Regions from separate parts of the Bradyrhizobium sp. 482_C4_N1_8 genome, predicted to be linked through region 2. Evidence: predicted binding sites of a transcription regulator. Region 2 holds the regulator's gene; each other region holds the start of a gene.
What was found. Region 2 encodes HrcA, which represses chaperone genes, less so after heat shock. Its sites were predicted from a motif close to GTTAGCACTCNCNNNNNGNGAGTGCTAAC; they were not measured.
Positions count from the first base shown of each region.

Region 1: AB7Z56_RS38275 (co-chaperone GroES) is a predicted target of HrcA. The motif match lies at 3,216-3,244, and genes of this name have one in related genera.
Region 3: AB7Z56_RS16050 (co-chaperone GroES) is a predicted target of HrcA. The motif match lies at 5,210-5,238, and genes of this name have one in related genera.

Region 1 is NZ_CP197231.1:8,059,190-8,066,856, reverse strand. Features, by position in the region: gene AB7Z56_RS38285 (hypothetical protein) at 1-945, opposite strand, end outside; gene groL (chaperonin GroEL) at 1,089-2,720, opposite strand; gene AB7Z56_RS38275 (co-chaperone GroES) at 2,829-3,125, opposite strand; gene AB7Z56_RS38270 (hypothetical protein) at 3,455-3,976, shown strand; gene AB7Z56_RS38265 (protein phosphatase CheZ) at 4,166-4,945, opposite strand; gene AB7Z56_RS38260 (L,D-transpeptidase) at 5,260-6,075, shown strand; gene AB7Z56_RS38255 (DUF2076 domain-containing protein) at 6,149-7,024, opposite strand; gene AB7Z56_RS38250 (ChbG/HpnK family deacetylase) at 7,150-7,667, opposite strand, start outside.
Region 2 is NZ_CP197231.1:216,229-223,895, reverse strand. Features, by position in the region: gene hemW (radical SAM family heme chaperone HemW) at 1-469, opposite strand, end outside; gene rdgB (RdgB/HAM1 family non-canonical purine NTP pyrophosphatase) at 456-1,091, opposite strand; gene rph (ribonuclease PH) at 1,103-1,816, opposite strand; gene hrcA (heat-inducible transcriptional repressor HrcA) at 1,985-3,073, shown strand; gene grpE (nucleotide exchange factor GrpE) at 3,170-3,775, shown strand; gene pncA (bifunctional nicotinamidase/pyrazinamidase) at 3,928-4,650, opposite strand; gene AB7Z56_RS00965 (hypothetical protein) at 4,776-5,717, opposite strand; gene dnaK (molecular chaperone DnaK) at 6,112-7,667, shown strand, end outside.
Region 3 is NZ_CP197231.1:3,437,858-3,445,524, reverse strand. Features, by position in the region: gene AB7Z56_RS16075 (hypothetical protein) at 1-1,027, opposite strand, end outside; gene AB7Z56_RS16070 (MFS transporter) at 1,132-2,370, opposite strand; gene AB7Z56_RS16065 (NupC/NupG family nucleoside CNT transporter) at 2,531-3,781, shown strand; gene AB7Z56_RS16060 (cupin domain-containing protein) at 3,915-4,454, opposite strand; gene AB7Z56_RS16055 (usg protein) at 4,615-4,902, opposite strand; gene AB7Z56_RS16050 (co-chaperone GroES) at 5,281-5,595, shown strand; gene groL (chaperonin GroEL) at 5,640-7,280, shown strand; gene lepB (signal peptidase I) at 7,403-7,667, opposite strand, start outside.

The DNA of each region.
Region 1 (7,667 bases), 7.8 Mb from region 2:
ATCCTGGTTCGGTCGCTTGAAGACGAGCTTGAGCTTGCCGGTGGCCGGGTTGAAGCTGTGCGAGACCTGCTTTGCCGCAAGCGTCCGGCTCATCACGCCGGCGACGGCTGAGGCGAGCTTGTCACGGCTGATCTTGTCGCCGTCGCGCCAGTCGGCTGCGGGAAAGCGGATGGTGCGGTCCATCTCGGTCATGCCCGCGGTCCAGCCCGCCGCGGTGACGCCGGGCATCGCCTTGAACTTCGCCAGCAGCGCGCCGGCGCGTTCCGGATCGACCGACATGTTGATGGTCTGCTCGCCGGCACGCAGCGCGTCGCAGCCGACGGTCAGGCTCGCCAGCGTCACCTCGACGTCCTGGCCCTTCAGGCTCTTCAGGAACTCGGTCGCCGCATCCAGCTTGACCTTGACCGCGATCGCTTCCGGAGAGACGTCGGTGAAATCCTTCGGCTGCGGCGTGATGCCGTCGTCGGAGGTCTGGTTGTCCTGAAATTCCTTCTCGCTGAGATCGGAATTGTCGGGCGAGGTGACCTCGGTCACGGCCTGGCCGATCGCGATCTGGCCGCGGAACTCGAACGTGTCGCCGGACTGTTTGCGCAGCAGCTTGACGGTGACGGGCGCCTTCTCGCCGAGGCTCTGCGTCGTGCCCGTCAGGTTCTGGCCCGCGACCTGGAGATTGACGACGAAGCGGTCCTTGCGGTCGGAATTCTTTGCGACGGGATAGCAGACGTCGAGCACGGCCGCCGTCACCGTCTTGCCCTGCCGCGTCTCCTTCAGGATCACGTCGGCATTGCCGTCCATCAGGCCGTCGATCGAGGTGAAATAGCGGGTCTCCGTCCCGCCCGGCGCCGCGGCCTTCGGCGACAGCTTCATCTGGGCCGATGCGACATCGGGCGAGACGGCAAGCAGGGCCGCCAAAAGGGCTGTCGAACAAACCAGAAGCGCACGCATCGATGAATCCTCGCGCAATCGAATCGGCGCGCCACCGTAGTGGGTTTTGGCCGCCGGTTGAATTGGAAAGCAGAAGGGGCAGGGTCGGCAAAAAAGAAGGCCGCCCGGAGGCGGCCTTCGCAACATTGTAACGGAACGGAGGCTTAGAAGCCGCCCATGCCGCCGCCGCCCGGCATGGCGGGCGGAGCTTCCTTCTTCGGCGTTTCGGCGACCATGGCCTCGGTGGTCACCAGCAGGCCGGCCACGGACGAGGCGTCCTGCAGTGCGGTGCGGACCACCTTGGCGGGATCGATGATGCCCTTCTCGACCATGTCGACATAGTCCTCGTTCTGGGCGTCGAAGCCGAAGGTCTCGGACTTGTTCTCCAGGATCTTGCCGACCACGATCGAGCCTTCCACGCCCGCGTTCTCGGAGATCTGGCGGATCGGGGCTTCCAGCGCCTTCAGCACGATGTTGATGCCGGCCTGGACGTCGGCATTGGCGTTGGTGAGACGGCCCACCGCCTTCTTGGCGCGCAGCAGCGCGACGCCGCCGCCGGGGACGATGCCTTCCTGCACCGCGGCGCGGGTGGCGTTGAGCGCGTCCTCGACGCGGTCCTTCTTCTCCTTGACCTCGATCTCGGTCGCGCCGCCGACGCGGATCACCGCGACGCCGCCGGCGAGCTTGGCGAGGCGCTCCTGGAGCTTCTCACGGTCGTAGTCCGAGGTGGTCTCCTCGATCTGGGCCTTGATCTGGCCGACGCGGGCCTCGATCTCCGGCTTCTTGCCGGCGCCCTTGACGATCGTGGTGTTCTCCTTGTCGATCACGACCTTGCCGGCGCGACCGAGCATCTTCACCGTGACGTTCTCGAGCTTCATGCCGAGGTCCTCGGAGATGAGCTGGCCGCCGGTGAGGATCGCGAGGTCCTCGAGCATGGCCTTGCGGCGGTCGCCGAAGCCCGGCGCCTTGACGGCGGCGACCTTCAGGCCGCCACGCAGGCGGTTGACGACCAGGGTGGCCAGCGCCTCGCCCTCGACGTCCTCGGCGATGATGACGAGCGGCTTGCCCGACTGCACCACGGCTTCCAGCACCGGCAGCATGGCCTGCAGGCCGGACAGCTTCTTCTCGTGCAGGAGGATGTAGGCGTCCTCGAGCTCGGCGGTCATCTTCTCGGCGTTGGTGACGAAGTAGGGCGACAGATAGCCGCGGTCGAACTTCATGCCCTCGACGATGTCGACCTCGGTGTCGAGTGACTTGTTCTCCTCGACGGTGATGACGCCCTCGTTGCCGACCTTCTGCATCGCCTGGGCGATCATCTTGCCGATGGCGGCATCGCCGTTGGCCGAGATGGTGCCGACCTGGGCGACCTCGGAGGAGGCGGCGACCGGCTTGGCGCGCTTTTCAATGTCCTTGATCACCGCTGCAACCGCGATGTCGATGCCGCGCTTGAGGTCCATCGGGTTCATGCCGGCGGCAACCGCCTTGGCGCCTTCGCGCACGATGGCCTGGGCCAGCACGGTCGCGGTGGTGGTGCCGTCGCCGGCGAGGTCGTTGGTCTTGGAGGCGACCTCACGCAGCATCTGGGCGCCCATGTTCTCGAACTTGTCCTCGAGCTCGATCTCCTTGGCGACGGTGACGCCGTCCTTGGTGATGCGGGGCGCGCCGAAGCTCTTCTCGATGACGACGTTGCGGCCCTTCGGACCGAGCGTCACCTTGACGGCGTTGGCGAGAATGTCGACGCCGCGCAGCATGCGATCGCGCGCGTCTCCGGAAAACTTGACGTCTTTGGCAGCCATTTCTTCAATCCCTCGTGTTTCGTGATGTGTTTGCCGCTTGCGGAATGACCGAATGCCCGGATCGCGCGATCCGGGCATGACATTCAGCGGCTGTTCAGGCTGACGGCCTTAGGCCATGACGCCCATGATGTCCGACTCCTTCATGATCAGGAGCTCTTCGTTGTCGATCTTGACCTCGGTGCCCGACCACTTGCCGAACAGCACGCGGTCGCCGACCTTGAGGTCGATCGGGATCAGCTTGCCGGCCTCGTCGCGGCCGCCGGGGCCGACGGCGACGACCTCGCCCTGGGACGGCTTTTCCTTGGCGGTGTCCGGAATGATGATGCCGCCCTTGGTCTTTTCCTCGGCGTCGATACGTTTGACCACGACACGGTCATGCAGCGGACGAAATTTGGATTTAGCCATGACGTTTCCCTTTGGAGGCTCGCTTCGGAAGGAATGGAAGTGGGTAGGGGCGGCGTCCGTCCACCCTCTTGCCGAGGATCGAACGGCGCGCTTAGCAATCGGGCTTTCCGAGTGCTAATAGTGCGCCCGGAAATATGGCTTGGCCGCGATCCTGTCAAGCAAGGGTGGTTAAGCGATTGGTGAGGCGGATATAGGATCGTGTCTAGAGAAACTTATTGGTCGCGCTGGCGTATAAAGGACGTCATTGCTCCGACAGCGGTTTTGCGCTTGGCTGCAGGAGGGATGCGGTCGGGGTCTCATTTGGGGGACGGTTTGCTCGGGGGAATGTCATGATCAGGTCAGCTCACGCACGCACGGTTGCCAATCTGGCGGCCGCCTCCTGCCTGGCGCTGCTGCTTGGCGCCTGCGGCGGCGGTATGAGCCTGCCGTCGTTCTCGTCGTCTTCGCCGCCGCCCGAGGCTGAGCCCGGCACCGGCCCGGAAATGCCGGCGAGCATCCGCGCCGACGAGATCGTCGGCCGCTGGGGTCTCGCCTCGTTCCAGAACCCGGCCGACCGCGCCCGCACCGAGGCCGCGGCCCGGGCGCAGTGCAAGAATCCCTACGTGATCACCGCCGGTTCCTCCGGCGGCGTGATCATGCATCTCGCCGACCAGGCGACGCCGCAGGAGCTGCGGCTGAAGGGCTCGCCCAGCGGCAAGAACTACATCGGCCCGGCGGGTCCCACCCCCGGCGAGCAGGACCGCGAGATCGTCTCCTTCGACGGCCGCGTCCTGATCACCCGCTTCATCGACAAGGACGCCGCCACCCGCTACGGCAACATGGTCTACGTCCGCTGCGCGCCAAGGGCGTAGTTTCTCCTTCGTCATGCCCCGGCTTGACCGGGGCATCCAGTACGCCGCGGCCTCTCGGCTCAATCACCGCCGCCTCTGGAATACTGGATCGCCCGGTCAAGGCCGGGCGATGACAGTGGAGGGGATGGCCCCAAAAACAAAAACGCCGGCTCTCGCCGGCGTTTTGTTTTTCCGTAATGCCGCGCCCGATCAGTCGAACAGCGCGTCGATGTCGTCCTGCGAGGCGTGGCCGACGTCGCCGGCGAGCTTGGGGCCGTTGAGGAGCTTTTCGTCGTCGCTGCGGGTGTCGGCCGGCGCGGGCACATGGGCCTTGATCGCGTCGACGCCGCCCCAGATCTCCATCATCGCATTGATGTGCTGCTCGATGAACTTCATCGTGGTCATGACCTTGCTGATGCGCTGGCCGGTCAGGTCCTGGAAGTTGCAGGCTTCGAAGATCGAGATGACGCGTTCCTGGATGTCGTCGGCGAGCCGCTTCTGCTGGTCGGCCGATTGCACCTTGGACATCGCGCTGGCCGCCTGGTCGATCGATTCGGCGGCTTCGAGGATCTGCTGGGTCGCCTGCTCGGTGCCGCCGACGACCGCGCCGAGCTCGCCATTGACCTTGGCCATCTCGCCGCCGTCGAAGCTCTTGCCGTGCAGCGTCGCGATCTCGCGCTTGGTGCGGTCGATGGCGTCGTGGATGAGGTCGAGCTCGACCTTCAGCTTCTCGCACTGCTCGATCTGCGCCCGGTAAGTATCGAGCATGGTACGAGCTTCGGAGAGCTCGTGGGCGGTGGAAGCGTCGATCGCCGCCATGGCCGCGCTGCCGGACAAGGGCACGGTGCCCTTCGCCATCTGTGCGCGGATCGCACGCAGCTCCGCCATGATCTCGTTATGCATCGGCGCAGCCTCCTCAATCATTTCGGGGCTGGGCATCTCGCCGACAATAGCCTCCTCGACACGAAAACGTTTGCGGTGAATAGCCATCAGGAACTCCCCCCACCTCACTCACGCGTCTTTGTAGACAGAAGCAATTTAACACGAGGTTCACAGCGGGAACTGTTGCGCGGCCGCACGCGACGGCGCGAAAAGAAGCGATTAACCATGGGCCTGCGGCGTTCATGGAAAATAAACGCTGATCGCCAAATTGCACCCTCGCTCGCGACGTGGTGAATCGAAACGGCTGATACGTTTACCAAACAAAACGGCTTTTGCTCTTTATTGACCACGTCGCGGTCGCCGGTCAGCCATCGGCTCTGCACGACGCATGGGATCTAGACGAAACAGTACAGAGTACGTCGATGTTCAAGAAAATGTCTGTCGCGCTGCTCGGCAGCGCTTGCACCTTCATTGCCGGCGCGAACAGCGCCAGCGCCTTCGACAATAGTGTGCCGAACGATCCGCCCGCGGTGCTCTACCAGCCGCAGGTGCAGCCGGCGCCGGTGCGTGTCGCCTCCAATGCGAATATGGGCGGCGGCTTCATCGAGTTCCTGTTCGGTGACGGTCCCGGCCGCGGCCCGGCCTACGCGCCGCAGCAGCCGGTTTATCAGCAGCAGCCCGGCTATTACGACCAGCGCCGCCTGCCACCGATGGGCGAGCCGCAGATGCAGGGTGGATATCAGCAAGGCGCAGGTCTCCAGCAGGAGGCGGTCGATCCGCGCCAGCGTCCGTTCGATCCGAGATTCGAGAAGCAATCCGTCGACTATAGCGGCAAGGAAACTGCCGGCACCATCGTGGTCGATACGCCGAACAAGTTCCTCTATCTGATCGAGGGCAACGGCCGGGCGATGCGCTACGGCATCGGCGTCGGCCGTCCCGGCTTCACCTGGTCCGGCGTGAAGTCGATCACGGCCAAGCGCGAATGGCCGGACTGGACGCCGCCGGCGGAAATGATCGCGCGCCGGCCCGACCTGCCGCGGCACATGGAAGGCGGCCCGGAAAACCCGCTGGGCGCGCGGGCGATGTATCTTGGCTCGACGCTCTACCGCATCCACGGCTCCAACGAGCCCTGGACCATCGGCACCAACGTCTCCTCAGGCTGCATCCGCATGCGTAACGAGGACGTCATCGACCTCTACGGCCGCGTCAATGTCGGCACCAAGGTCGTGGTGATGTGATCGTCTGACGCTCGACATGAAAACGGCCGCCTCCCGGGCGGCCGTTTTTGTTTGTCGCGCTGATCGGGCAGCCTCACGCGTAGTCGCTGCCGCCATCGTCTCCGCCGCCGAAATCGCTGTCGTCGTCGGCTACGTCCATATTGCCGTTGTCGTGGTCGTTGTCGTCGTAGTTCTGATCGTTGTTGTTGTTGTCCCGGTCGTTCGACGCCTGGTCGGTGAAGCCCTGGCGGGAACCGTCGTCGCGGTCGCGGTTGGAGCCGATGTCGTTGAGACCGGCATCGCGCGCGAGCGAGCCGCCGGACTGGTCACTGCCGCCCCAGGGACTTCCACCAGCGCTGCGGTCGCCGAGCGCGTTGGTGTCGCCGAAGGCCTGCTGGTGCGATCCGCCCATCATGCCGCGGATGCTGGAGAGCAGCAGCGAGCCGCCGACGACGCCGGCCGCGGCTGCCGCCGCGGTGCCGAGGAACGAGCCGCCGCCACCGCCCATCGGCGGAGCGCCATAGCCCTGACCCGGAGCTTGACCGGGACCTTGACCTGGGCCTTGGCCGTAGGCCTGTCCATAAGGAGGCGGCGCGCCGTAACCGGGCTGCGTCTGCGGCATCGCCTGACCGGTGTTCCAGACCGGCCGCGCGTCACGCGGCGGCACGTTCGGAACCGAGCCGCGCGAGGGGCCTCCGCCGAACAGCGAGTCGCGCATGGTATCGAGGAAGCCGCCGGACTGCGCCTGCTCGGGCGCATGGGCCGCTTCCAGCTCCTGGATGCGGTTATGAGCACGCTTCAGCGCTTCGTCCTGCAATAGCGTGGTCTGCACCAGTGCGTAGACCGCGCCGGGCGCCTTGCGCAGCCCGTCGGAGATCGCGGCGATCGCGTCGGGATCCCGCGGTGCATTTTCCAGTTTCGAAAGCCGGTCGAAAAGCTCGTCGACGAGCTGGCGTTCCTGCGGCGTCATGATCAGTCTCCCTCGCTCAAACCAAGCGCGAGGCAGATGTAGGGTTCCATTGTGGCCCCAACAGTGCCGGCCGGATTAAATTTCGGTATGCGACAAGCTGCCCAGCGGCTTGCTTTCCGCCGGTTTCACCCCAGCGTGACGCCGCTGTCGGCCAGCAGGCGCGCAAACCCATCGCCTGAAAGATAAGCATGCTCGCGTTCGCGGACGTCGGTCATCGGATCGAGGCCGGTGAGGACATCGTCGACGAAGCCGGGGTGGCACATCACGAGGCCGCCATCGGGGAGGCCTTCCAGAAACTGCCGCATCAGCGCGCCGAAATCGGCCTCGCGCGTAAAATCATAGGCGCCGGCAAAGCCGGGATTGAAGCCGAGGCCGGCGCTGGCGGCGCGGCGGCGGAATTGCGCGCTCAGGATATCGAGCACCATGGCTTTTGGTGAGGCCAGCCGCTGCACGAGCGGCAGGTCGCGCCCGCCCTGGCGGACCCAGGCTTTCGGCGCGGCTTCGCTGACCGCATCGACAAAGCCGTCACGCACCTGCGGATACAGCTGCACATGCTGGTGGCCGTCGACGAAGTCGGGCGCGCGCCCGAATGCTTCCGCGAACGCCGCCAGCTGCGCCTTGACCTCATTGCGAAAGAATTCGC
Region 2 (7,667 bases):
ACGAGCGGCGCGCGATGGCGACAGCGTCGAGCGCTTCGCGGGCGCTGTGCATCCGGCCCAGCGCTTTCAGCGAGGCATCGTCGAGTGCCTGCACGCCGAGCGAGACGCGGTTGACGCCGGCGGCGCGATAGCCGGCAAAACGCGTGGCTTCGACGCTGGTCGGGTTTGCCTCGAGCGTGACCTCGACATCGCTGGCGACGTGCCAGTGCTTGCCGATGGCATCGAGCACCGCGCCGACGGTCGCGGGCTGCATCAGTGAAGGCGTGCCGCCGCCGAGGAAGATCGAGGTGACTTCACGCCCGGGCGCACGCTGTGCGGTCGTTTCGATTTCGCGCGCGAAAGCTGAAGCGAAGCGCGTCTCGTCGATCGCGGCGTGGCGGACGTGGCTGTTGAAGTCGCAATAGGGGCACTTCGACAGGCAGAACGGCCAGTGTACATAGACGCCGAAAGCTTGCTTAGCGCGGCTCAAGGCAGATCTCCGCCAGTTTCACGAAGGCGCGGGCGCGATGCGACAGGCCGAGGCCAAGCGGCGGCAGGCCGTGCTTCTCGATACTGGTCATCTCGCCGAACGTGCGATCGTGGCCATTGGGCAGGAACATCGGATCATAGCCGAAGCCGGCGGTGCCGCGCGGCGGCCAGGCCAAGGTGCCGTCGACGCGCGCCTCGACCTCTTCGAGATGATCGTCGGGCCAGGCGACGCAGAGCGCGGATACGAAATGCGCGGTGCGCTTGTCGGGCGTGGTGGCGCCGCGCTCCTGCAACAGGCGCTCGATCTGCGCCATCGCGGCGGTAAAATCCTTTGCTGGACCGGCCCAGCGCGCGCTGTAGATGCCGGGCGCGCCATCGAGCGCGTCGACCACTATGCCGGAATCGTCGGCGAAGGAGGGAAGCTTGGTCGCCTGCGCCGCCGCGATCGCCTTGATCGCGGCATTGCTGCGGAAATCGTTGCCGGTCTCGTCGGGCTCGGGCAGGCCGAGCTCACCGGCCGACACCGCCTCGATGCCGTGAGGCGCGAGCAGCTCCTTCATCTCGGCGAGCTTGCCGGGATTGTGGGTCGCGATGACGAGCTTTTCGGTGATTCGGCGGTGCATGGGCCTATTGACTACGCGACGGCCAGTTTCTGCAAGTCCACGAGACGGGCAATGCCCTTCTGGGCCAGCGCCATCAGCGCGAGGAATTCGTCTTGTGTGAACGGTTCGCGTTCCGCGGTGCCCTGCACCTCGATGATGCGGCCATCGCCGGTCAGGACGAAATTGGCGTCGGTCTGGGCTTCCGAATCCTCGGCATAGTCGAGGTCGAGCACGGGCGTGCCGTTGTAGATGCCGCAGGAGATCGCGGCGACGTTGTCGCGCAGCACCTTGGCCTTGATCATGTTGCGCGCCTTCATCCAGTTGATGCAATCGGCGAGCGCGACCCAGGCACCGGTGATCGAGGCCGTGCGCGTGCCGCCGTCGGCCTGGAGCACGTCGCAATCGACCGTGATCTGGCGCTCACCGAGCGCTTCGAGATCGACGATGGTACGAAGCGAGCGGCCGATCAGGCGCTGAATCTCGACGGTACGGCCGCTTTGTTTACCCGCGGAGGCCTCGCGGCGGGTGCGTTCGGAGGTCGCGCGTGGTAGCATGCCGTATTCGGCGGTGACCCAGCCGCGGCCTTGGCCCTTCAGCCACGGCGGCAGGCGGTCTTCCAGCGTGGCGGTGACCAGCACATGGGTGTCGCCGAATTTCACCAGGCAGGAGCCTTCCGCATATTTGACCACGCCGCGCTCCAGCGTCACGGGGCGCAATTCGTCGGGCGCACGGCGGCTTGGCCGCATGGGAAATCCTCCAAAACTCTCGGAAAAGGGCTATTCGCGGTGCTTGTAGGTGGGGTGAGGGTGGGCGGCAAGGCTTTTTCACCCCCAGTTTTCCACCCCGCAAACGCCACGCTTGTCAGAACCCTCCGGGATGGACAAATTATAAGCGTCTGAGAGGAGTTACCGTCCGTGGCCCATCACGATCCGATCCATCTGATCGCGCCGCGCGCAGGCCTCGCCCAGCTCAACGAGCGTTCCCGCGACATCTTTCGTCAAATTGTCGAAAGCTATCTCGCGACCGGCGAGCCGGTCGGGTCGCGCAATATTTCGCGGCTGATCGCGATGCCGCTGTCGCCGGCCTCGGTCCGCAACGTCATGGCCGACCTGGAACAGCTCGGCCTGATCTATGCGCCCCACACCTCCGCCGGCCGATTGCCGACGGAACTGGGCTTACGCTTCTTCGTCGACGCCCTGATGCAGGTCGGCGACCTCAATGACGCCGAGCGGCAGTCGATCCAGAGCCAGTTGACGTCGGTGGGTCACGCCCAATCGGTCGAGGCGGCGCTGTCGGAGGCGCTGACGCGGCTGTCCGGTCTCACCCGCGCCGCAGCGGTCGTGTTGACCCCGAAATCCAATGCGCGGCTGAAACACATCGAATTCGTCCGGCTGGAACCCGAAAAGGCGCTGGTGATCCTGGTCGGCGAGGACGGTCAGGTCGAAAACCGCGTGTTGTCGCTGCCGCCGGGAGTTCCCTCCTCGGCGCTCACGGAAGCCGGTAATTTCCTCAATGCGCGGATTCGCGGCCGCACGCTGGCCGAGGCGCGGCTCGAGCTCGAAACCGCGCTCGGCGAAGCCCGCGCCGAACTCGACCAACTGACGCAGAAGGTGATTTCGGCCGGTATTGCGAGCTGGTCCGGCGGCGAGAACGAGGACCGCCAGCTGATCGTTCGCGGCCACGCCAACCTGCTCGAGGATCTGCACGCGCTGGAGGATCTGGAGCGCGTTCGCCTGCTGTTCGACGATCTCGAGACCAAGCGCGGCGTGATCGACCTTCTGGGACGCGCCGAGACCGCCGAGGGCGTGCGGATCTTCATCGGCTCGGAGAACAAACTGTTTTCCTTGTCAGGCTCCTCCACCATCATCTCACCCTATCGGGATGCCGCCGGCCACATCGTCGGCGTTTTGGGCGTGATCGGGCCGACGCGGCTGAATTATGCCCGCGTAATCCCGACCGTGGACTACGCCGCGCGCATCGTCAGCCGCCTCCTGGGGGGCTGACCGGCGTTTCCTCCGATCACGGGCGCTTGATTTTCGTGAGCTTAGGCACGATATCCGGGCCAACAATCCCTTGAGACGAGTTCGAGAAGAGAGCCGATGACCGATCGAGACCGGCAGCCCGACGACACTACCCCACCGACCGACGAGCCCGTGGTGTCAAAACCCTACATCATGCCCGACGATCCGGAGCCCGGCTCGGTCGAGCTGTTGCAGAAGGAAGCCGCCGAGGCGCGTGACCGCATGCTGCGGACGCTGGCCGAGATGGAAAATCTGCGCAAGCGCACCACCAAGGAGGTCGCCGACGCCCGCCTCTACGGCATCACCGGCTTTGCCCGCGACGTGCTCGACATCGCCGACAATCTCCAGCGTGCGCTCGATGCCGTTCCGGCCGAGGCCCGTGCCGCGGCCGATCCCGGCCTGACCTCGCTGATCGAGGGCGTCGAGCTCACCGAGCGCTCGCTGCTCAATGCGCTGGAAAAGCACGGCGTCAAGAAGTTCGATCCGCAGGGCCAGAAGTTCGACCCGAACTTCCAGCAGGCGATGTACGAGGTGCCGGATGCGTCGGTGCCTGCGGGCACCGTCGTGCAGGTCATGCAGGCCGGCTACACCATCGGCGAGCGCGTGCTGCGCCCGGCGCTGGTCGGTGTCGCCAAGGGCGGCACGAAGGCTGCACCGGCTGCGAACAGCAACGAAGTGAACTGAGCGGCGCACTGGTTGATCCTCATGGTGAGGAGGCGCGTCAGCGCCGTCTCGAACCATGCAGGCCCGGCTGTTGCAGCTCGGCCTTCATCCTTCGAGACGCGTGCTAAGGAGCACGCTCCTCAGGATGAGGGTTTGGCAGCTTTTCGCGCCGCTTACGCGCTCACCGCGATATCCGCGGACTGAATCCGCTTCACGCCGGCCTTGGCCATGTCGGCCCAGGCTTTTGCGAGCGAACCCTGCGTGTCGATGCCGCGGCAGGCGTCCTCCACCACATAGACCTCGAAGCCCGCCTTGCGCGCATCGAGCGCGGTCCAGGCGACGCAGAAGTCTGTCGCGAGGCCGGCGACGAAGACGCGCTTGATCTTGCGGCCCTTCAGGTAACCGGCGAGGCCCGTCGAGGTCTTGCCGTCGGCTTCGAGGAAGGCCGAATAGCTGTCGACGTCCTTGTGAAAACCCTTGCGGATGATGAGCTCGGCATGCGGAATCGCAAGATCCTTCGACAGCGCGGCGCCGTCGGTGCCCTGCACGCAATGGTCGGGCCACAGCACCTGCTTGCCGTAGGGGAGATCGACGGTCTCGAACGGCTTCTTGCCGGAGTGCACCGACGCAAATGAAATGTGGCCTGGCGTGTGCCAGTCCTGGGTCATCACCACGTTCGCAAAGGCTTTCGCCATCTTGTTGATGACGGGAACGACCTGCTCGCCTTCCTTCACGGCGAGGCTGCCGCCGGGCAGGAAGCAGTTTTGCACGTCGATCACGAGCAGCGCGGAGGCATCGTCCGGCTTGATCGATGCGGCCGCAAGGAGCGCGGTTGGAGCAAGGGCTACGAGAGCGCTTGTCCCAAGCGCCGCGAGGATTTGTCGTCGATCAAGCATCGTTCGCCTCCCTCCAGGATGATCCAATGGAAGGAAGCCTAGTTCCGTTCGTATACGAACAGAAGCCCGAAAATGCAGCCGGCTCTGTCCAGCGCTTGGGCTAACCCTTGGACTAACCCTTGAGACTAACCCTTGGGCTGGATGCCGTCGCGCACAGCGCGGAAGCGGGTGAAGGCGGCCGACCACTGGTCGCGCGGGGCGCTGGCGATGATGCGCAGCGAGGCGCCGCCGCTCGAGAAGCGGATCCACTGCACCACGGTCACGGGCGTCTTGTCCTTGCCGCTGACGCCGTCGATCCGGGTCTCGAAACCCTGCTGGCCGTTGATGCGGATCGGCTCCGACATGGTGACGCGGGATTCGCGCACGCCGGGGATCTGGAGCGCGGCCTCCTGGGCAAAGCGGGCGCGGTCGTCGGCCTGCTGCGGGGTGGCGCCGATCAGGCCGAGGATCATGAACGGCTTGGATTCATAGCCCGAACTCTCATTGCCGTCGGCCAGGATGATGCTGGAGCCCGGCGCCAGGGTGCGGATGTCCTTGAAATCGGCGAGATCGGTGATCTTGAACGGCATCAGCCCGATCTGCTCTTCGGCCGAGACCTGCTTGCGGGTGACGGCGCTCGCAAACATCTGCCGCACCGCCTCGTCGGTGTAGATCTTGGTTGCGTTCTCCGGGATCTGCACCGCGACATAGCCGGAGAAACCGGCGCCCGGCACGATCATCGAGTAGCGCTTCACCGGCGTCTCGCCGGCCTTGCCGCTTTCCATGGTGAAATAGGCAAGACCCGCGGGGGTCTCGATCTTGTCCTGCTTGACGCCGGCGGTGCCGCCGGGATTGGAATTGAAGGCGCTCACGACCTCCCCATAGGCCGCCGGCGGCAGCTCGGTGATCAGCACCTTGACGCTGCCGTCCTCGCTCTCGAAGCCCGGAAACGTCTTGGCCGTGCTCAGGCCGACCAGCGGCACCATGCCGAGGCGCAGGCCGGGCGGGAAAACGGCATCGGCCGCAAAGGCCGGAAGCGCTGTGGCGACGAGGACGGCGAGCGCGGCGAGGGGGCGAATGAGCTTCATGGGCACTCTGATTGGTTCACATTGAGGCCGTTCGATGGTCGGCCATTGGGCCGCTTTGTCGCGCAAAGCCGCCTTGATGGCGGCGGTCCGGCCGCCCGCCTTTTAACGGGTTTGGCCCGCCGGTAACAGGGCGGGCAGATCACGGTGGCGGGGGCCGGCTGACGCCTGAACCTGTTAATAATTCATCACCCGCAAGGGCGGTTGAGCCCGGATATGATCTTCCAAAACCCAATGTTTTCATGGCCGAAACTTGCGTTCGGTCCTTGCGGGCCCCTCCCCCCCTCCTATATGAGCGTCAACCATCGCAATATCGCGGATGTTTGATCTTAGGGGGTTTGGAGCGGGTGCCTCTTGGGCCCAGCCAACCTGCCGCAAAAACAAGGATATCAGGACCATGGGAAAGGTCATTGGGATCGACCTCGGCACCACGAATTCGTGCGTCGCCGTGATGGATGGCAAGAACGCCAAAGTCATCGAGAATTCTGAAGGCATGCGCACGACGCCTTCGATCGTCGCCGTGACGGACGACGGTGAGCGCCTCGTCGGCCAGCCTGCCAAGCGCCAGGCCGTTACCAATCCCGAGCGTACGTTCTTCGCAGTGAAGCGCCTCATCGGCCGCCGCTACGACGACCCGATGGTCGAGAAGGACAAGAAGCTCGTTCCGTACAAGATCGTGAAGGCTTCCAACGGCGACGCCTGGGTCGAGGCCGACGGCCAGACCTACTCGCCCTCGCAGGTGTCTGCGTTCATCCTGCAGAAGATGAAGGAGACCGCGGAAGCCCATCTCGGCCAGAAGGTCGACCAGGCCGTCATCACCGTTCCCGCTTACTTCAACGACGCCCAGCGCCAGGCGACCAAGGACGCCGGCAAGATCGCGGGCCTTGAAGTGCTGCGCATCATCAACGAGCCGACCGCGGCCGCGCTCGCCTATGGTCTGGACAAGACCAAGACCGGCACGATCGCCGTGTACGATCTCGGCGGCGGCACGTTCGATATCTCCATTCTCGAAATCGGCGACGGCGTGTTCGAGGTGAAGTCGACCAACGGCGACACCTTCCTCGGCGGCGAAGACTTCGACATGCGCCTCGTGGGTTATCTGGCCGACGAGTTCCAGAAGGAGCAGGGCATCAACCTGCGCAACGACAAGCTCGCGTTGCAGCGCCTGAAGGAAGCCGCTGAAAAGGCCAAGATCGAGCTGTCGTCGACGACGCAGACCGAGATCAACCTGCCCTTCATCACCGCGGACCAGACCGGCCCCAAGCATCTGACGATGAAGCTCACCCGCGCCAAGTTCGAGGCGCTGGTCGACGACCTCGTCCAGAAGACGGTCGAGCCCTGCCGCAAGGCGCTGAAGGATGCCGGCGTCACCGCCGGTGAGATCGGCGAAGTCGTTCTGGTCGGCGGCATGTCGCGCATGCCGAAGGTCCAGGAAGTCGTGAAGCAGCTGTTCGGCAAGGAGCCGCACAAGGGCGTCAACCCGGACGAAGTCGTGGCGATCGGTGCCGCGATCCAGGCCGGCGTGCTCCAGGGCGACGTCAAGGACGTGCTGCTGCTCGACGTGACCCCGCTGTCGCTGGGCATCGAGACGCTGGGCGGCGTGTTCACCCGCATCATCGACCGCAACACCACGATCCCGACCAAGAAGAGCCAGGTGTTCTCGACTGCCGAGGACAACCAGAACGCGGTCACCATCCGCGTCTTCCAGGGCGAGCGTGAAATGGCGGCCGACAACAAGATGCTCGGCCAGTTCGACCTGATGGGCATTCCGCCGGCTCCGCGCGGCATGCCGCAGATCGAGGTGACCTTCGACATCGACGCCAACGGCATCGTCAACGTCTCGGCCAAGGACAAGGCCACGGCCAAGGAGCAGCAGATCCGCATCCAGGCCTCCGGCGGCCTGTCGGAAGCCGACATCGAGAAGATGGTCAAGGACGCCGAGGCCAACGCCGA
Region 3 (7,667 bases), 3.2 Mb from region 2:
TCATCCCCCGCAGTGTGACATCGCGCCGCGCGATGTGAACCTGCGGATTGCGACTGATCGAGCTCAGCCCGTACTCGTCAGGCAGGGGCACCACGACAAACGACGTCGCGCCGTCGGGCATCGCAGGACCTATGAAGACTTTGACGTCGTGGTAGGGAACGTCGACGCGATAGCCGGCAACGGCAATGACGGGAGTCGGCAGGACGTACAGCGCGCGCAGCGCCGGACGAACGTGGTTGTTCATGACCCGGAAGCCCGTCTGGCCGAATATGTCGGGGCTGTAGAACCACGCAAAAGCACAGGCCGCCGCGAGCGCCCCAACTTTCAGACTATGACGAGGATTGCGTTCTTCGCGACGCGCGCGATGAGCAAGCCGTAGCTGCACGGCGAGAGCCCCGAGCACACCAAGGCTTGCCGCGGTGAACGGTAGCCAGCGCGGCCCGGGCCCTAGCATCCAAGCTGACCGAATTGCTTCATAGCCGACGATCCCGATTGCCAACCAGACATACGCGCCACCCAGGTTTGCCCGAAACTCACGCTTGGAATCCGAGGCCCGCAGGGGCAAACCGAGCAGATAGCGGCTCGCGATGGTGAGCACTAACGCCAGGATCAGGCCGCAGAAAAGCGGCACGACGATGCGGACAGCCTTGAGCAGGAACGCCCCGACACTTCCCGGCTCGACCGAGCCCGCAATGCTGATCACAAGGCCGGCGATGGCGCTCGGCGTCTCACGCACCACTGTCGTGAGCAAGTCGATCGACAGCGACGATGCTGCAAAGCTCGCCAAACCCAGTATGATCAGGTCGTACCACGAAACACGCGTCCGGTGGGCAAGGTCGGCGATGAGAAAGCCAGTCAGCGCTGCTGTCGCGCAGCGCCGCACGATCAGGAAAAAGGTCTCGTCCGGAACGCCGAAGCGGGGCAGCAGGACGTTCGCGCCGGAAACCGCGTAGATGGCCGATACGAGCGGCACGGCCACCCACAACCAAAGCGGTACTTCGAACTGGCGCTGCCCGATGCGGATCATGCCGGTATGGTAGCGTTGCGCGTTTAACCCGCAGTCAATGACGGCAGAAAAAGCAGGTAGCGGCGTTAGCAATCCGGAAACGATCTCGCCGCAGCCAGGAGCCCCTACTCCAAGCTCTCCACCTGCCGTAGCGCCGGAAACAGCTTCATCCACAGCAGCGCGACCGCGACGGTGCAGACGCCGCCGAGCACGGCCGCAGGCATGGCGCCGAGCAGCGCGGCTGCGACGCCGCTCTCGAACTGGCCGAGCTGGTTGGAGGCGTTGATGAAGAGGAAGTTCACCGCGCCGACCCGGCCACGCATCTCGTCGGGGGTTGAGAGCTGTACCAGCGAGAAGCGGATCACGACGCTGATCGTGTCGGCTGCGCCGAGAACCGCGAGCGATAACACCGACAGCCACATCCACGACGACAGCGCGAACACGACCGTGGCGACGCCGAACACGATCACGGCCTGGAACATGCGCAGGCCTACATGCCGCGAGATGGCGTGACGCGCCAGCACCATGGTCATCAGCAGCGCACCGATCGCGGGCGCGGCGCGCAAGATCCCGAGCCCCATCGGGCCGGTCTGGAGGATGTCGCGGGCATAGATCGGCAACAGCGCGGTGACGCCGCCGAACAGCACGGCAAACAGATCGAGCGAGATGGTGCCGAGGATCGCCGGGTTGCTGCGGATGAAACGGACGCCGGCGAAGATGTTGTCGGCGTCCGTCCCCTCCTTGGAGACCGCCTGCGGGCGCGGCCGGATGAAGCCGGTCAAAATCATCCCGAGAATCCAGAACAGCAGCATCACGGCATAGGCAAGATGCGGCGCGACCGCATAGGCAAAGCCGCCGAGCGCCGGCCCGGTGATGGTTGCGACCTGCCCCGCGCCGCTCGCGACTGCTGTTGCGCGCTGGAGCGATCCCTGCGGCGCGATCAGCGGCAGCAGCGCAGCGGTGGTCGGGCTCTCGAAGGCGCCGGCAATGCCGAGCACGAAGGTCGCGATGAATATCTGCACCTCGCTGACCAGGCCGAGATAGGTGATGATTGCGAGATAGAGCGCGGTCGCGGCTTCCACGAGCTGGCAGAGCTGGACCACGCGCTTGCGCTCGAAACGGTCGGCGGCGTGGCCGGCGACGAACACCAGAAGCGCGGTGGGCAGGAATTGCACGAGGCCGACCATGCCGAGATCGAAGGCCGAGCCGGTGAGATCATAGATCTGCCAGCCGATCGCGACCGCCGCGATCTGGCTGGAAAAGCGCGACAGGCTGCGCGAGAGCAGGAAGAACAGGAAGGCGCGGTGGGCAAGGAGCGCGCGGGCACTGACCGGCGGACTGGCTGATATTGGCTGCTCTGGCATCGCCTCTTGGGTCACGCTGGACCGTCCGCCCCCTGATGTCGACGTGCCCCCGCGTGACTGAGGCGCACCTGCTTGTCAACAGCGGGAGGCTCAGGTCAACCTCCCGGCATTGCGTTTGCAACGCGGGCGCGGCCATAATCATTGGGGGTTTGGGGACACCATGCTGCGCTTGCAATCGGCACTCGGCATTTTCGCATTGCTGTTGATCGCTTTCGCGTTGGCAGAGAATCGGCGCGCCGTATCGCTGCGGCAGGCGGCGATTGGCCTCGTCGCGACCTTCGTCACCGCCGCCGTCCTCCTGAAAGTGCCCGTCGTCGCACGGGCTTTTGGGGCGATCAACGACGCGGTCGGAGCGATCTCGGCGGCCTCGCGCGCCGGCTCCTCCTTCGTGTTCGGCTATGTCGGGGGCGGTCCCCTGCCCTTCGATCTGAAGGTGCCGGGCGCCGATTTCATCCTGGCGTTCCAGGCGCTGCCGATCGTGCTGGTCATGAGCGTGCTGACGACGCTGTTGTTCTATTGGCGCGTGCTGCCGCCAATCGTGCGCGGCATGGCCTGGCTGCTGGAGCGGACGCTGGGCGTCGGCGGCGCGGTCGGGCTCTCGACCGCGGCCAACATCTTCCTCGGCATGGTCGAGGCACCGCTGTTCGTGCGGCCGTATCTGGCGCAGATGACGCGCAGCGAATTGTTCCTGGTGATGACCGGCGGCATGGCCGGCATCGCCGGCACTGTGCTGGTGCTCTATGCGACGCTGCTGGCGCCGCTCATTCCCGATGCCGCCGCGCATTTCGTCATCGCCTCCGTGCTGGGTGCACCCGCCGCGATCCTCGTCAGCCTGATCATGGTGCCGGAGACGTCAGACAAGCGCACCGGCGGCGCGCTGGAGGATCCCGAGATGGATGTCTCCGGCCCGATGGATGCGATCGTGAAGGGGACGAGCGCGGGGATCGAACTGCTGATCAACATCGTCGCCATGCTGCTGGTGCTGGTGGCGCTGGTCTATCTCGTCAATGCCGTCCTCGGCCTGCTGCCTAATATCGGCGGCGCCGCGATCTCGTTGCAGCGGCTGCTGGGCCTCGTGATGGCGCCGGTGTGCTGGCTGATGGGATTGCCCTGGGACCAGGCGGTGACCGCCGGCAGCCTGATGGGCACCAAGACCGTGCTCAACGAGCTGATCGCCTATGTCGACTTCTCAAAACTGCCGCCCGATACGCTCGATCCGCGCTCGCGCTTGATCATGCTCTACGCAATGTGCGGCTTCGCCAATTTCGCCAGCCTCGGCATCATGATCGGCGGCTTAGGGGTGATGGCGCCGGAGCGGCGCGAGGAGATCAACGCGCTCGGGCTGAAATCGATCGTGTCGGGGACGCTGACGACGTGTTTGATGGGCGCGGTGGTGGGGGTGTTGAGTTAGGCTCTCTCCACCCGTCATTGCGAGCGAAGCGAAGCAATCCAGAATCTTTCCGCGGAGATAGTCTGGATTGCTTCGTCGCAAGGGCTCCTCGCAATGACGAGCGGAGAGACGTGCGCGCCCTTCCCGACTGCGTCTAGGCCTTCAACTCCACCGTCCTGAACTCCGCCGGCAGGATCACCTCCAGCAGCTCCACGTCATCCGAATAATCCAGGATCATGTGCTTGATTTTCGGCGGCTGGGTCCAGGCGCTGCCTTCCTTCATCAAGGTCTCGCCCTGGCCGTCCATGTAGGTCTTCACCCAGCCCTTGAGCACGTAGACCATCTGGAATTCGACGTCGTGGAAGTGCAGCTTCGACACCTCGTTCGGATCGCAGGGTCCTTGCAGGCGGATCACGTGGGCTTGCGCGAGGCCGTGGCTGGCTTCGGCGATGCCGAGGTCGCGATACTTAGCGTAGACGCGCAGGCCGTCGGCCTTGAAGTCTTCCTCGCGGTGATGGCTGATGGCGATGCGCTGCTTGGGACGGGCGGGCTTTTTCGGAGCGGCCTTCGCCGGTGTCGTGCGCGCCTTTGCCTTCACCGCCTTGCGCGCCGAGGATCGTGCCACGGCCTTGGCTCCGCTCTGCTTCTTCACCGCGGCCTGGGCTGCACTGCGCGATTTTGTTTTCTTGGCCATGGGCCGCCTCCCTGTTGTTATAGGCGGAGGCTAGCACAGAACGAGATATCGTAGGGTGGGCAAAGCGAAAGCGTGCCCACCATTGCCAGATGCAATCGTGGAGAGATGGTGGGCACGGCGCGAGCGCGCCTTTGCCCACCCTACGATGCCGGCGCGCTGTTCAATGCAGCCGGAACACGCCATCCACGGCGCGCAGCTCGGCCGGCTTGATCAGCTTGGAATGCGCGACGGTCACCGAATGGAGCGGACCGTCGAGCTTCTCCTGCCAGAACGCCAGGAAATCCTTCAGCGCCGGAAATTTCGGAAACATGTCGTAGTTCTGCCAGACGTAGGTCTGGAGAAGCGAGGGATGATCGGGCATCCGATAGAGAATTTGCGCCGTCGTCAGCCCGTAACCCAAAAGCTGTTTCCGGAAATCTTCGGAAACGCCCCCACTCCGCAAGCCCATGCCAACCTCCTTTGCAGGAGCGCATTCAAGGGGCGGCTTGGTCGGTGTGCGCCTTACGAGCCACCCGGTACTGATGCGCTCACATGAGAGAAATGTGACGCAAACTGACAATCCATCTCAAGCCTAAAAGTTTAACAAGCTGTTGAAATTCAATGCTTTAGCAGCAGAGGCGGCTCCGTGCTAATACGGTCACCGGGCGGGTTAACGATGGTAAAGAGATTCTGGCACCCGGGCCTTCAGAGTGCCGATTTTTCTGCTAGAAGCCCTTGCCCCCGCAAAATTCCTGTCCTATTTCAGCCTCGCCTGTGCTAGCACTCGCTGGCACAGACTGCTAACGCCAAAAAATTCCCATACCGTGCAACTACTTAGGAGGACTGCATGAAATTCCGTCCGCTTCACGACCGCGTCGTGGTCAAGCGTATCGACGCAGAAGAGAAGACCGCCGGCGGCATCATCATTCCCGACACTGCCAAGGAAAAGCCCTCGCAGGGCGAAGTCGTCGCCGTCGGCCCCGGTGGCCGCGACGAAGCTGGCAAGCTGATCCCGATCGACCTGAAGGTCGGCGACCGCGTGCTGTTCGGCAAGTGGTCCGGCACCGAGGTCAAGATCGACAACGTCGACCTGCTGATCATGAAGGAAAGCGACATCATGGGCGTCCTCGACGTCCCCGCTTCCAAGAAGAAGGCGGCCTAAGAGCCCCCTCTCCCCACCAGCTAAACACCTAAGGAAAAATCCAGATGTCAGCTAAAGAAGTCAAATTCGGCGTCGATGCACGCGACAAGATGCTGCGTGGCGTCGACATCCTCGCCAACGCCGTCAAGGTGACGCTCGGCCCCAAGGGCCGCAACGTCGTCCTCGACAAGTCGTTCGGCGCTCCCCGCATCACCAAGGACGGCGTCACCGTCGCCAAGGAGATCGAGCTCGACGACAAGTTCGAGAACATGGGCGCACAGATGGTGCGCGAAGTCGCCTCCAAGTCGGCTGACGCGGCCGGCGACGGCACCACCACCGCAACCGTGCTCGCGGCTGCGATCGTTCGTGAAGGCGCAAAGTCGGTTGCCGCCGGCATGAACCCGATGGACCTGAAGCGTGGTATCGACCTGGCCGTGGAAGCCGTGGTCGCCGACCTCGTCAAGAACTCCAAGAAGGTCACCTCGAACGACGAGATCGCCCAGGTCGGCACCATCTCCGCCAACGGCGATGCCGAAATCGGCAAGTTCCTCTCCGACGCCATGAAGAAGGTCGGCAACGAGGGTGTCATCACCGTCGAGGAAGCCAAGTCGCTCGAGACCGAGCTCGACGTCGTCGAGGGCATGCAGTTCGACCGCGGCTACATCTCGCCCTACTTCGTCACCAACGCCGACAAGATGCGCGTTGAGATGGACGACGCCTACATCCTCATCAACGAGAAGAAGCTCTCCTCGCTGAACGAGCTGCTGCCGCTGCTCGAGGCCGTGGTGCAGACCGGCAAGCCGCTGGTCATCGTCGCCGAGGACGTCGAAGGCGAAGCGCTTGCGACCCTCGTCGTGAACCGTCTGCGCGGTGGTCTGAAGGTCGCGGCCGTCAAGGCTCCGGGCTTCGGCGATCGCCGCAAGGCCATGCTGCAGGACATCGCGATCCTGACCGGCGGCCAGGCGATCTCGGAAGATCTCGGCATCAAGCTCGAGAACGTCACGCTCAACATGCTCGGTCGCGCCAAGAAGGTGATGATCGACAAGGAGAACACCACGATCGTCAACGGCGCCGGCAAGAAGGCCGACATCGAGGCGCGCGTGGCCCAGATCAAGGCGCAGATCGAGGAGACCACCTCGGACTACGACCGTGAGAAGCTCCAGGAGCGTCTCGCCAAGCTCGCAGGCGGCGTCGCGGTGATCCGCGTCGGCGGCGCGACCGAGGTCGAGGTGAAGGAGCGCAAGGATCGCGTTGATGACGCGATGCATGCGACCCGCGCGGCGGTCGAGGAAGGCATCGTCCCGGGCGGCGGCGTCGCTCTGCTCCGTGCCTCCGAGCAGCTCAAGGGTCTGCGCACCAAGAACGACGACCAGAAGACCGGCGTCGAGATCGTGCGCAAGGCGCTGTCGGCTCCCGCTCGCCAGATCGCGATCAACGCCGGTGAAGACGGTTCGGTGATCGTCGGCAAGATCCTGGAGAACAAGACCTACGCTTACGGCTTCGACTCCCAGACGGGTGAGTACGTCAACCTGGTCACCAAGGGCATCATCGACCCGACCAAGGTGGTCCGTACCGCGATCCAGAACGCAGCCTCGGTTGCCGCGCTCCTGATCACCACGGAAGCCATGGTCGCCGAGCTGCCCAAGAAGGGCGGCGCCGGTCCGGCAATGCCCCCGGGCGGCGGCATGGGCGGCATGGACTTCTAAGGTCCAACCACCTCAACAACTACGAAACCCCGGCAGCGATGCCGGGGTTTTTGTTTTAGGCAAACTCTCTCCCCCCGTCATTCCGGGGCGCGCGGAGCGCGAGCCCGGAATGACGGGGCCCCTCACCAGACCTTCCCCAGCCGCTCCATGTGCGGCTCGCCGTCTTCATCGAGCGACCAGAATATCAGGGTCACCCGCCCGACGAGGTTGTCCATCGGGATGAAACCCATCGTTGCCATCACGCGGCTGTCGCTCGAATTGTCGCGGTTGTCGCCCAGCACGAAGAAATGGCCGGGCGGCACGGTGTAGACATTGGTGTTGTCGTAGTAGCCGTTCTCGACGCAGTCGTAGGTGATGTAGGAATTGCCATTGGGCAGCGTCTCGCGC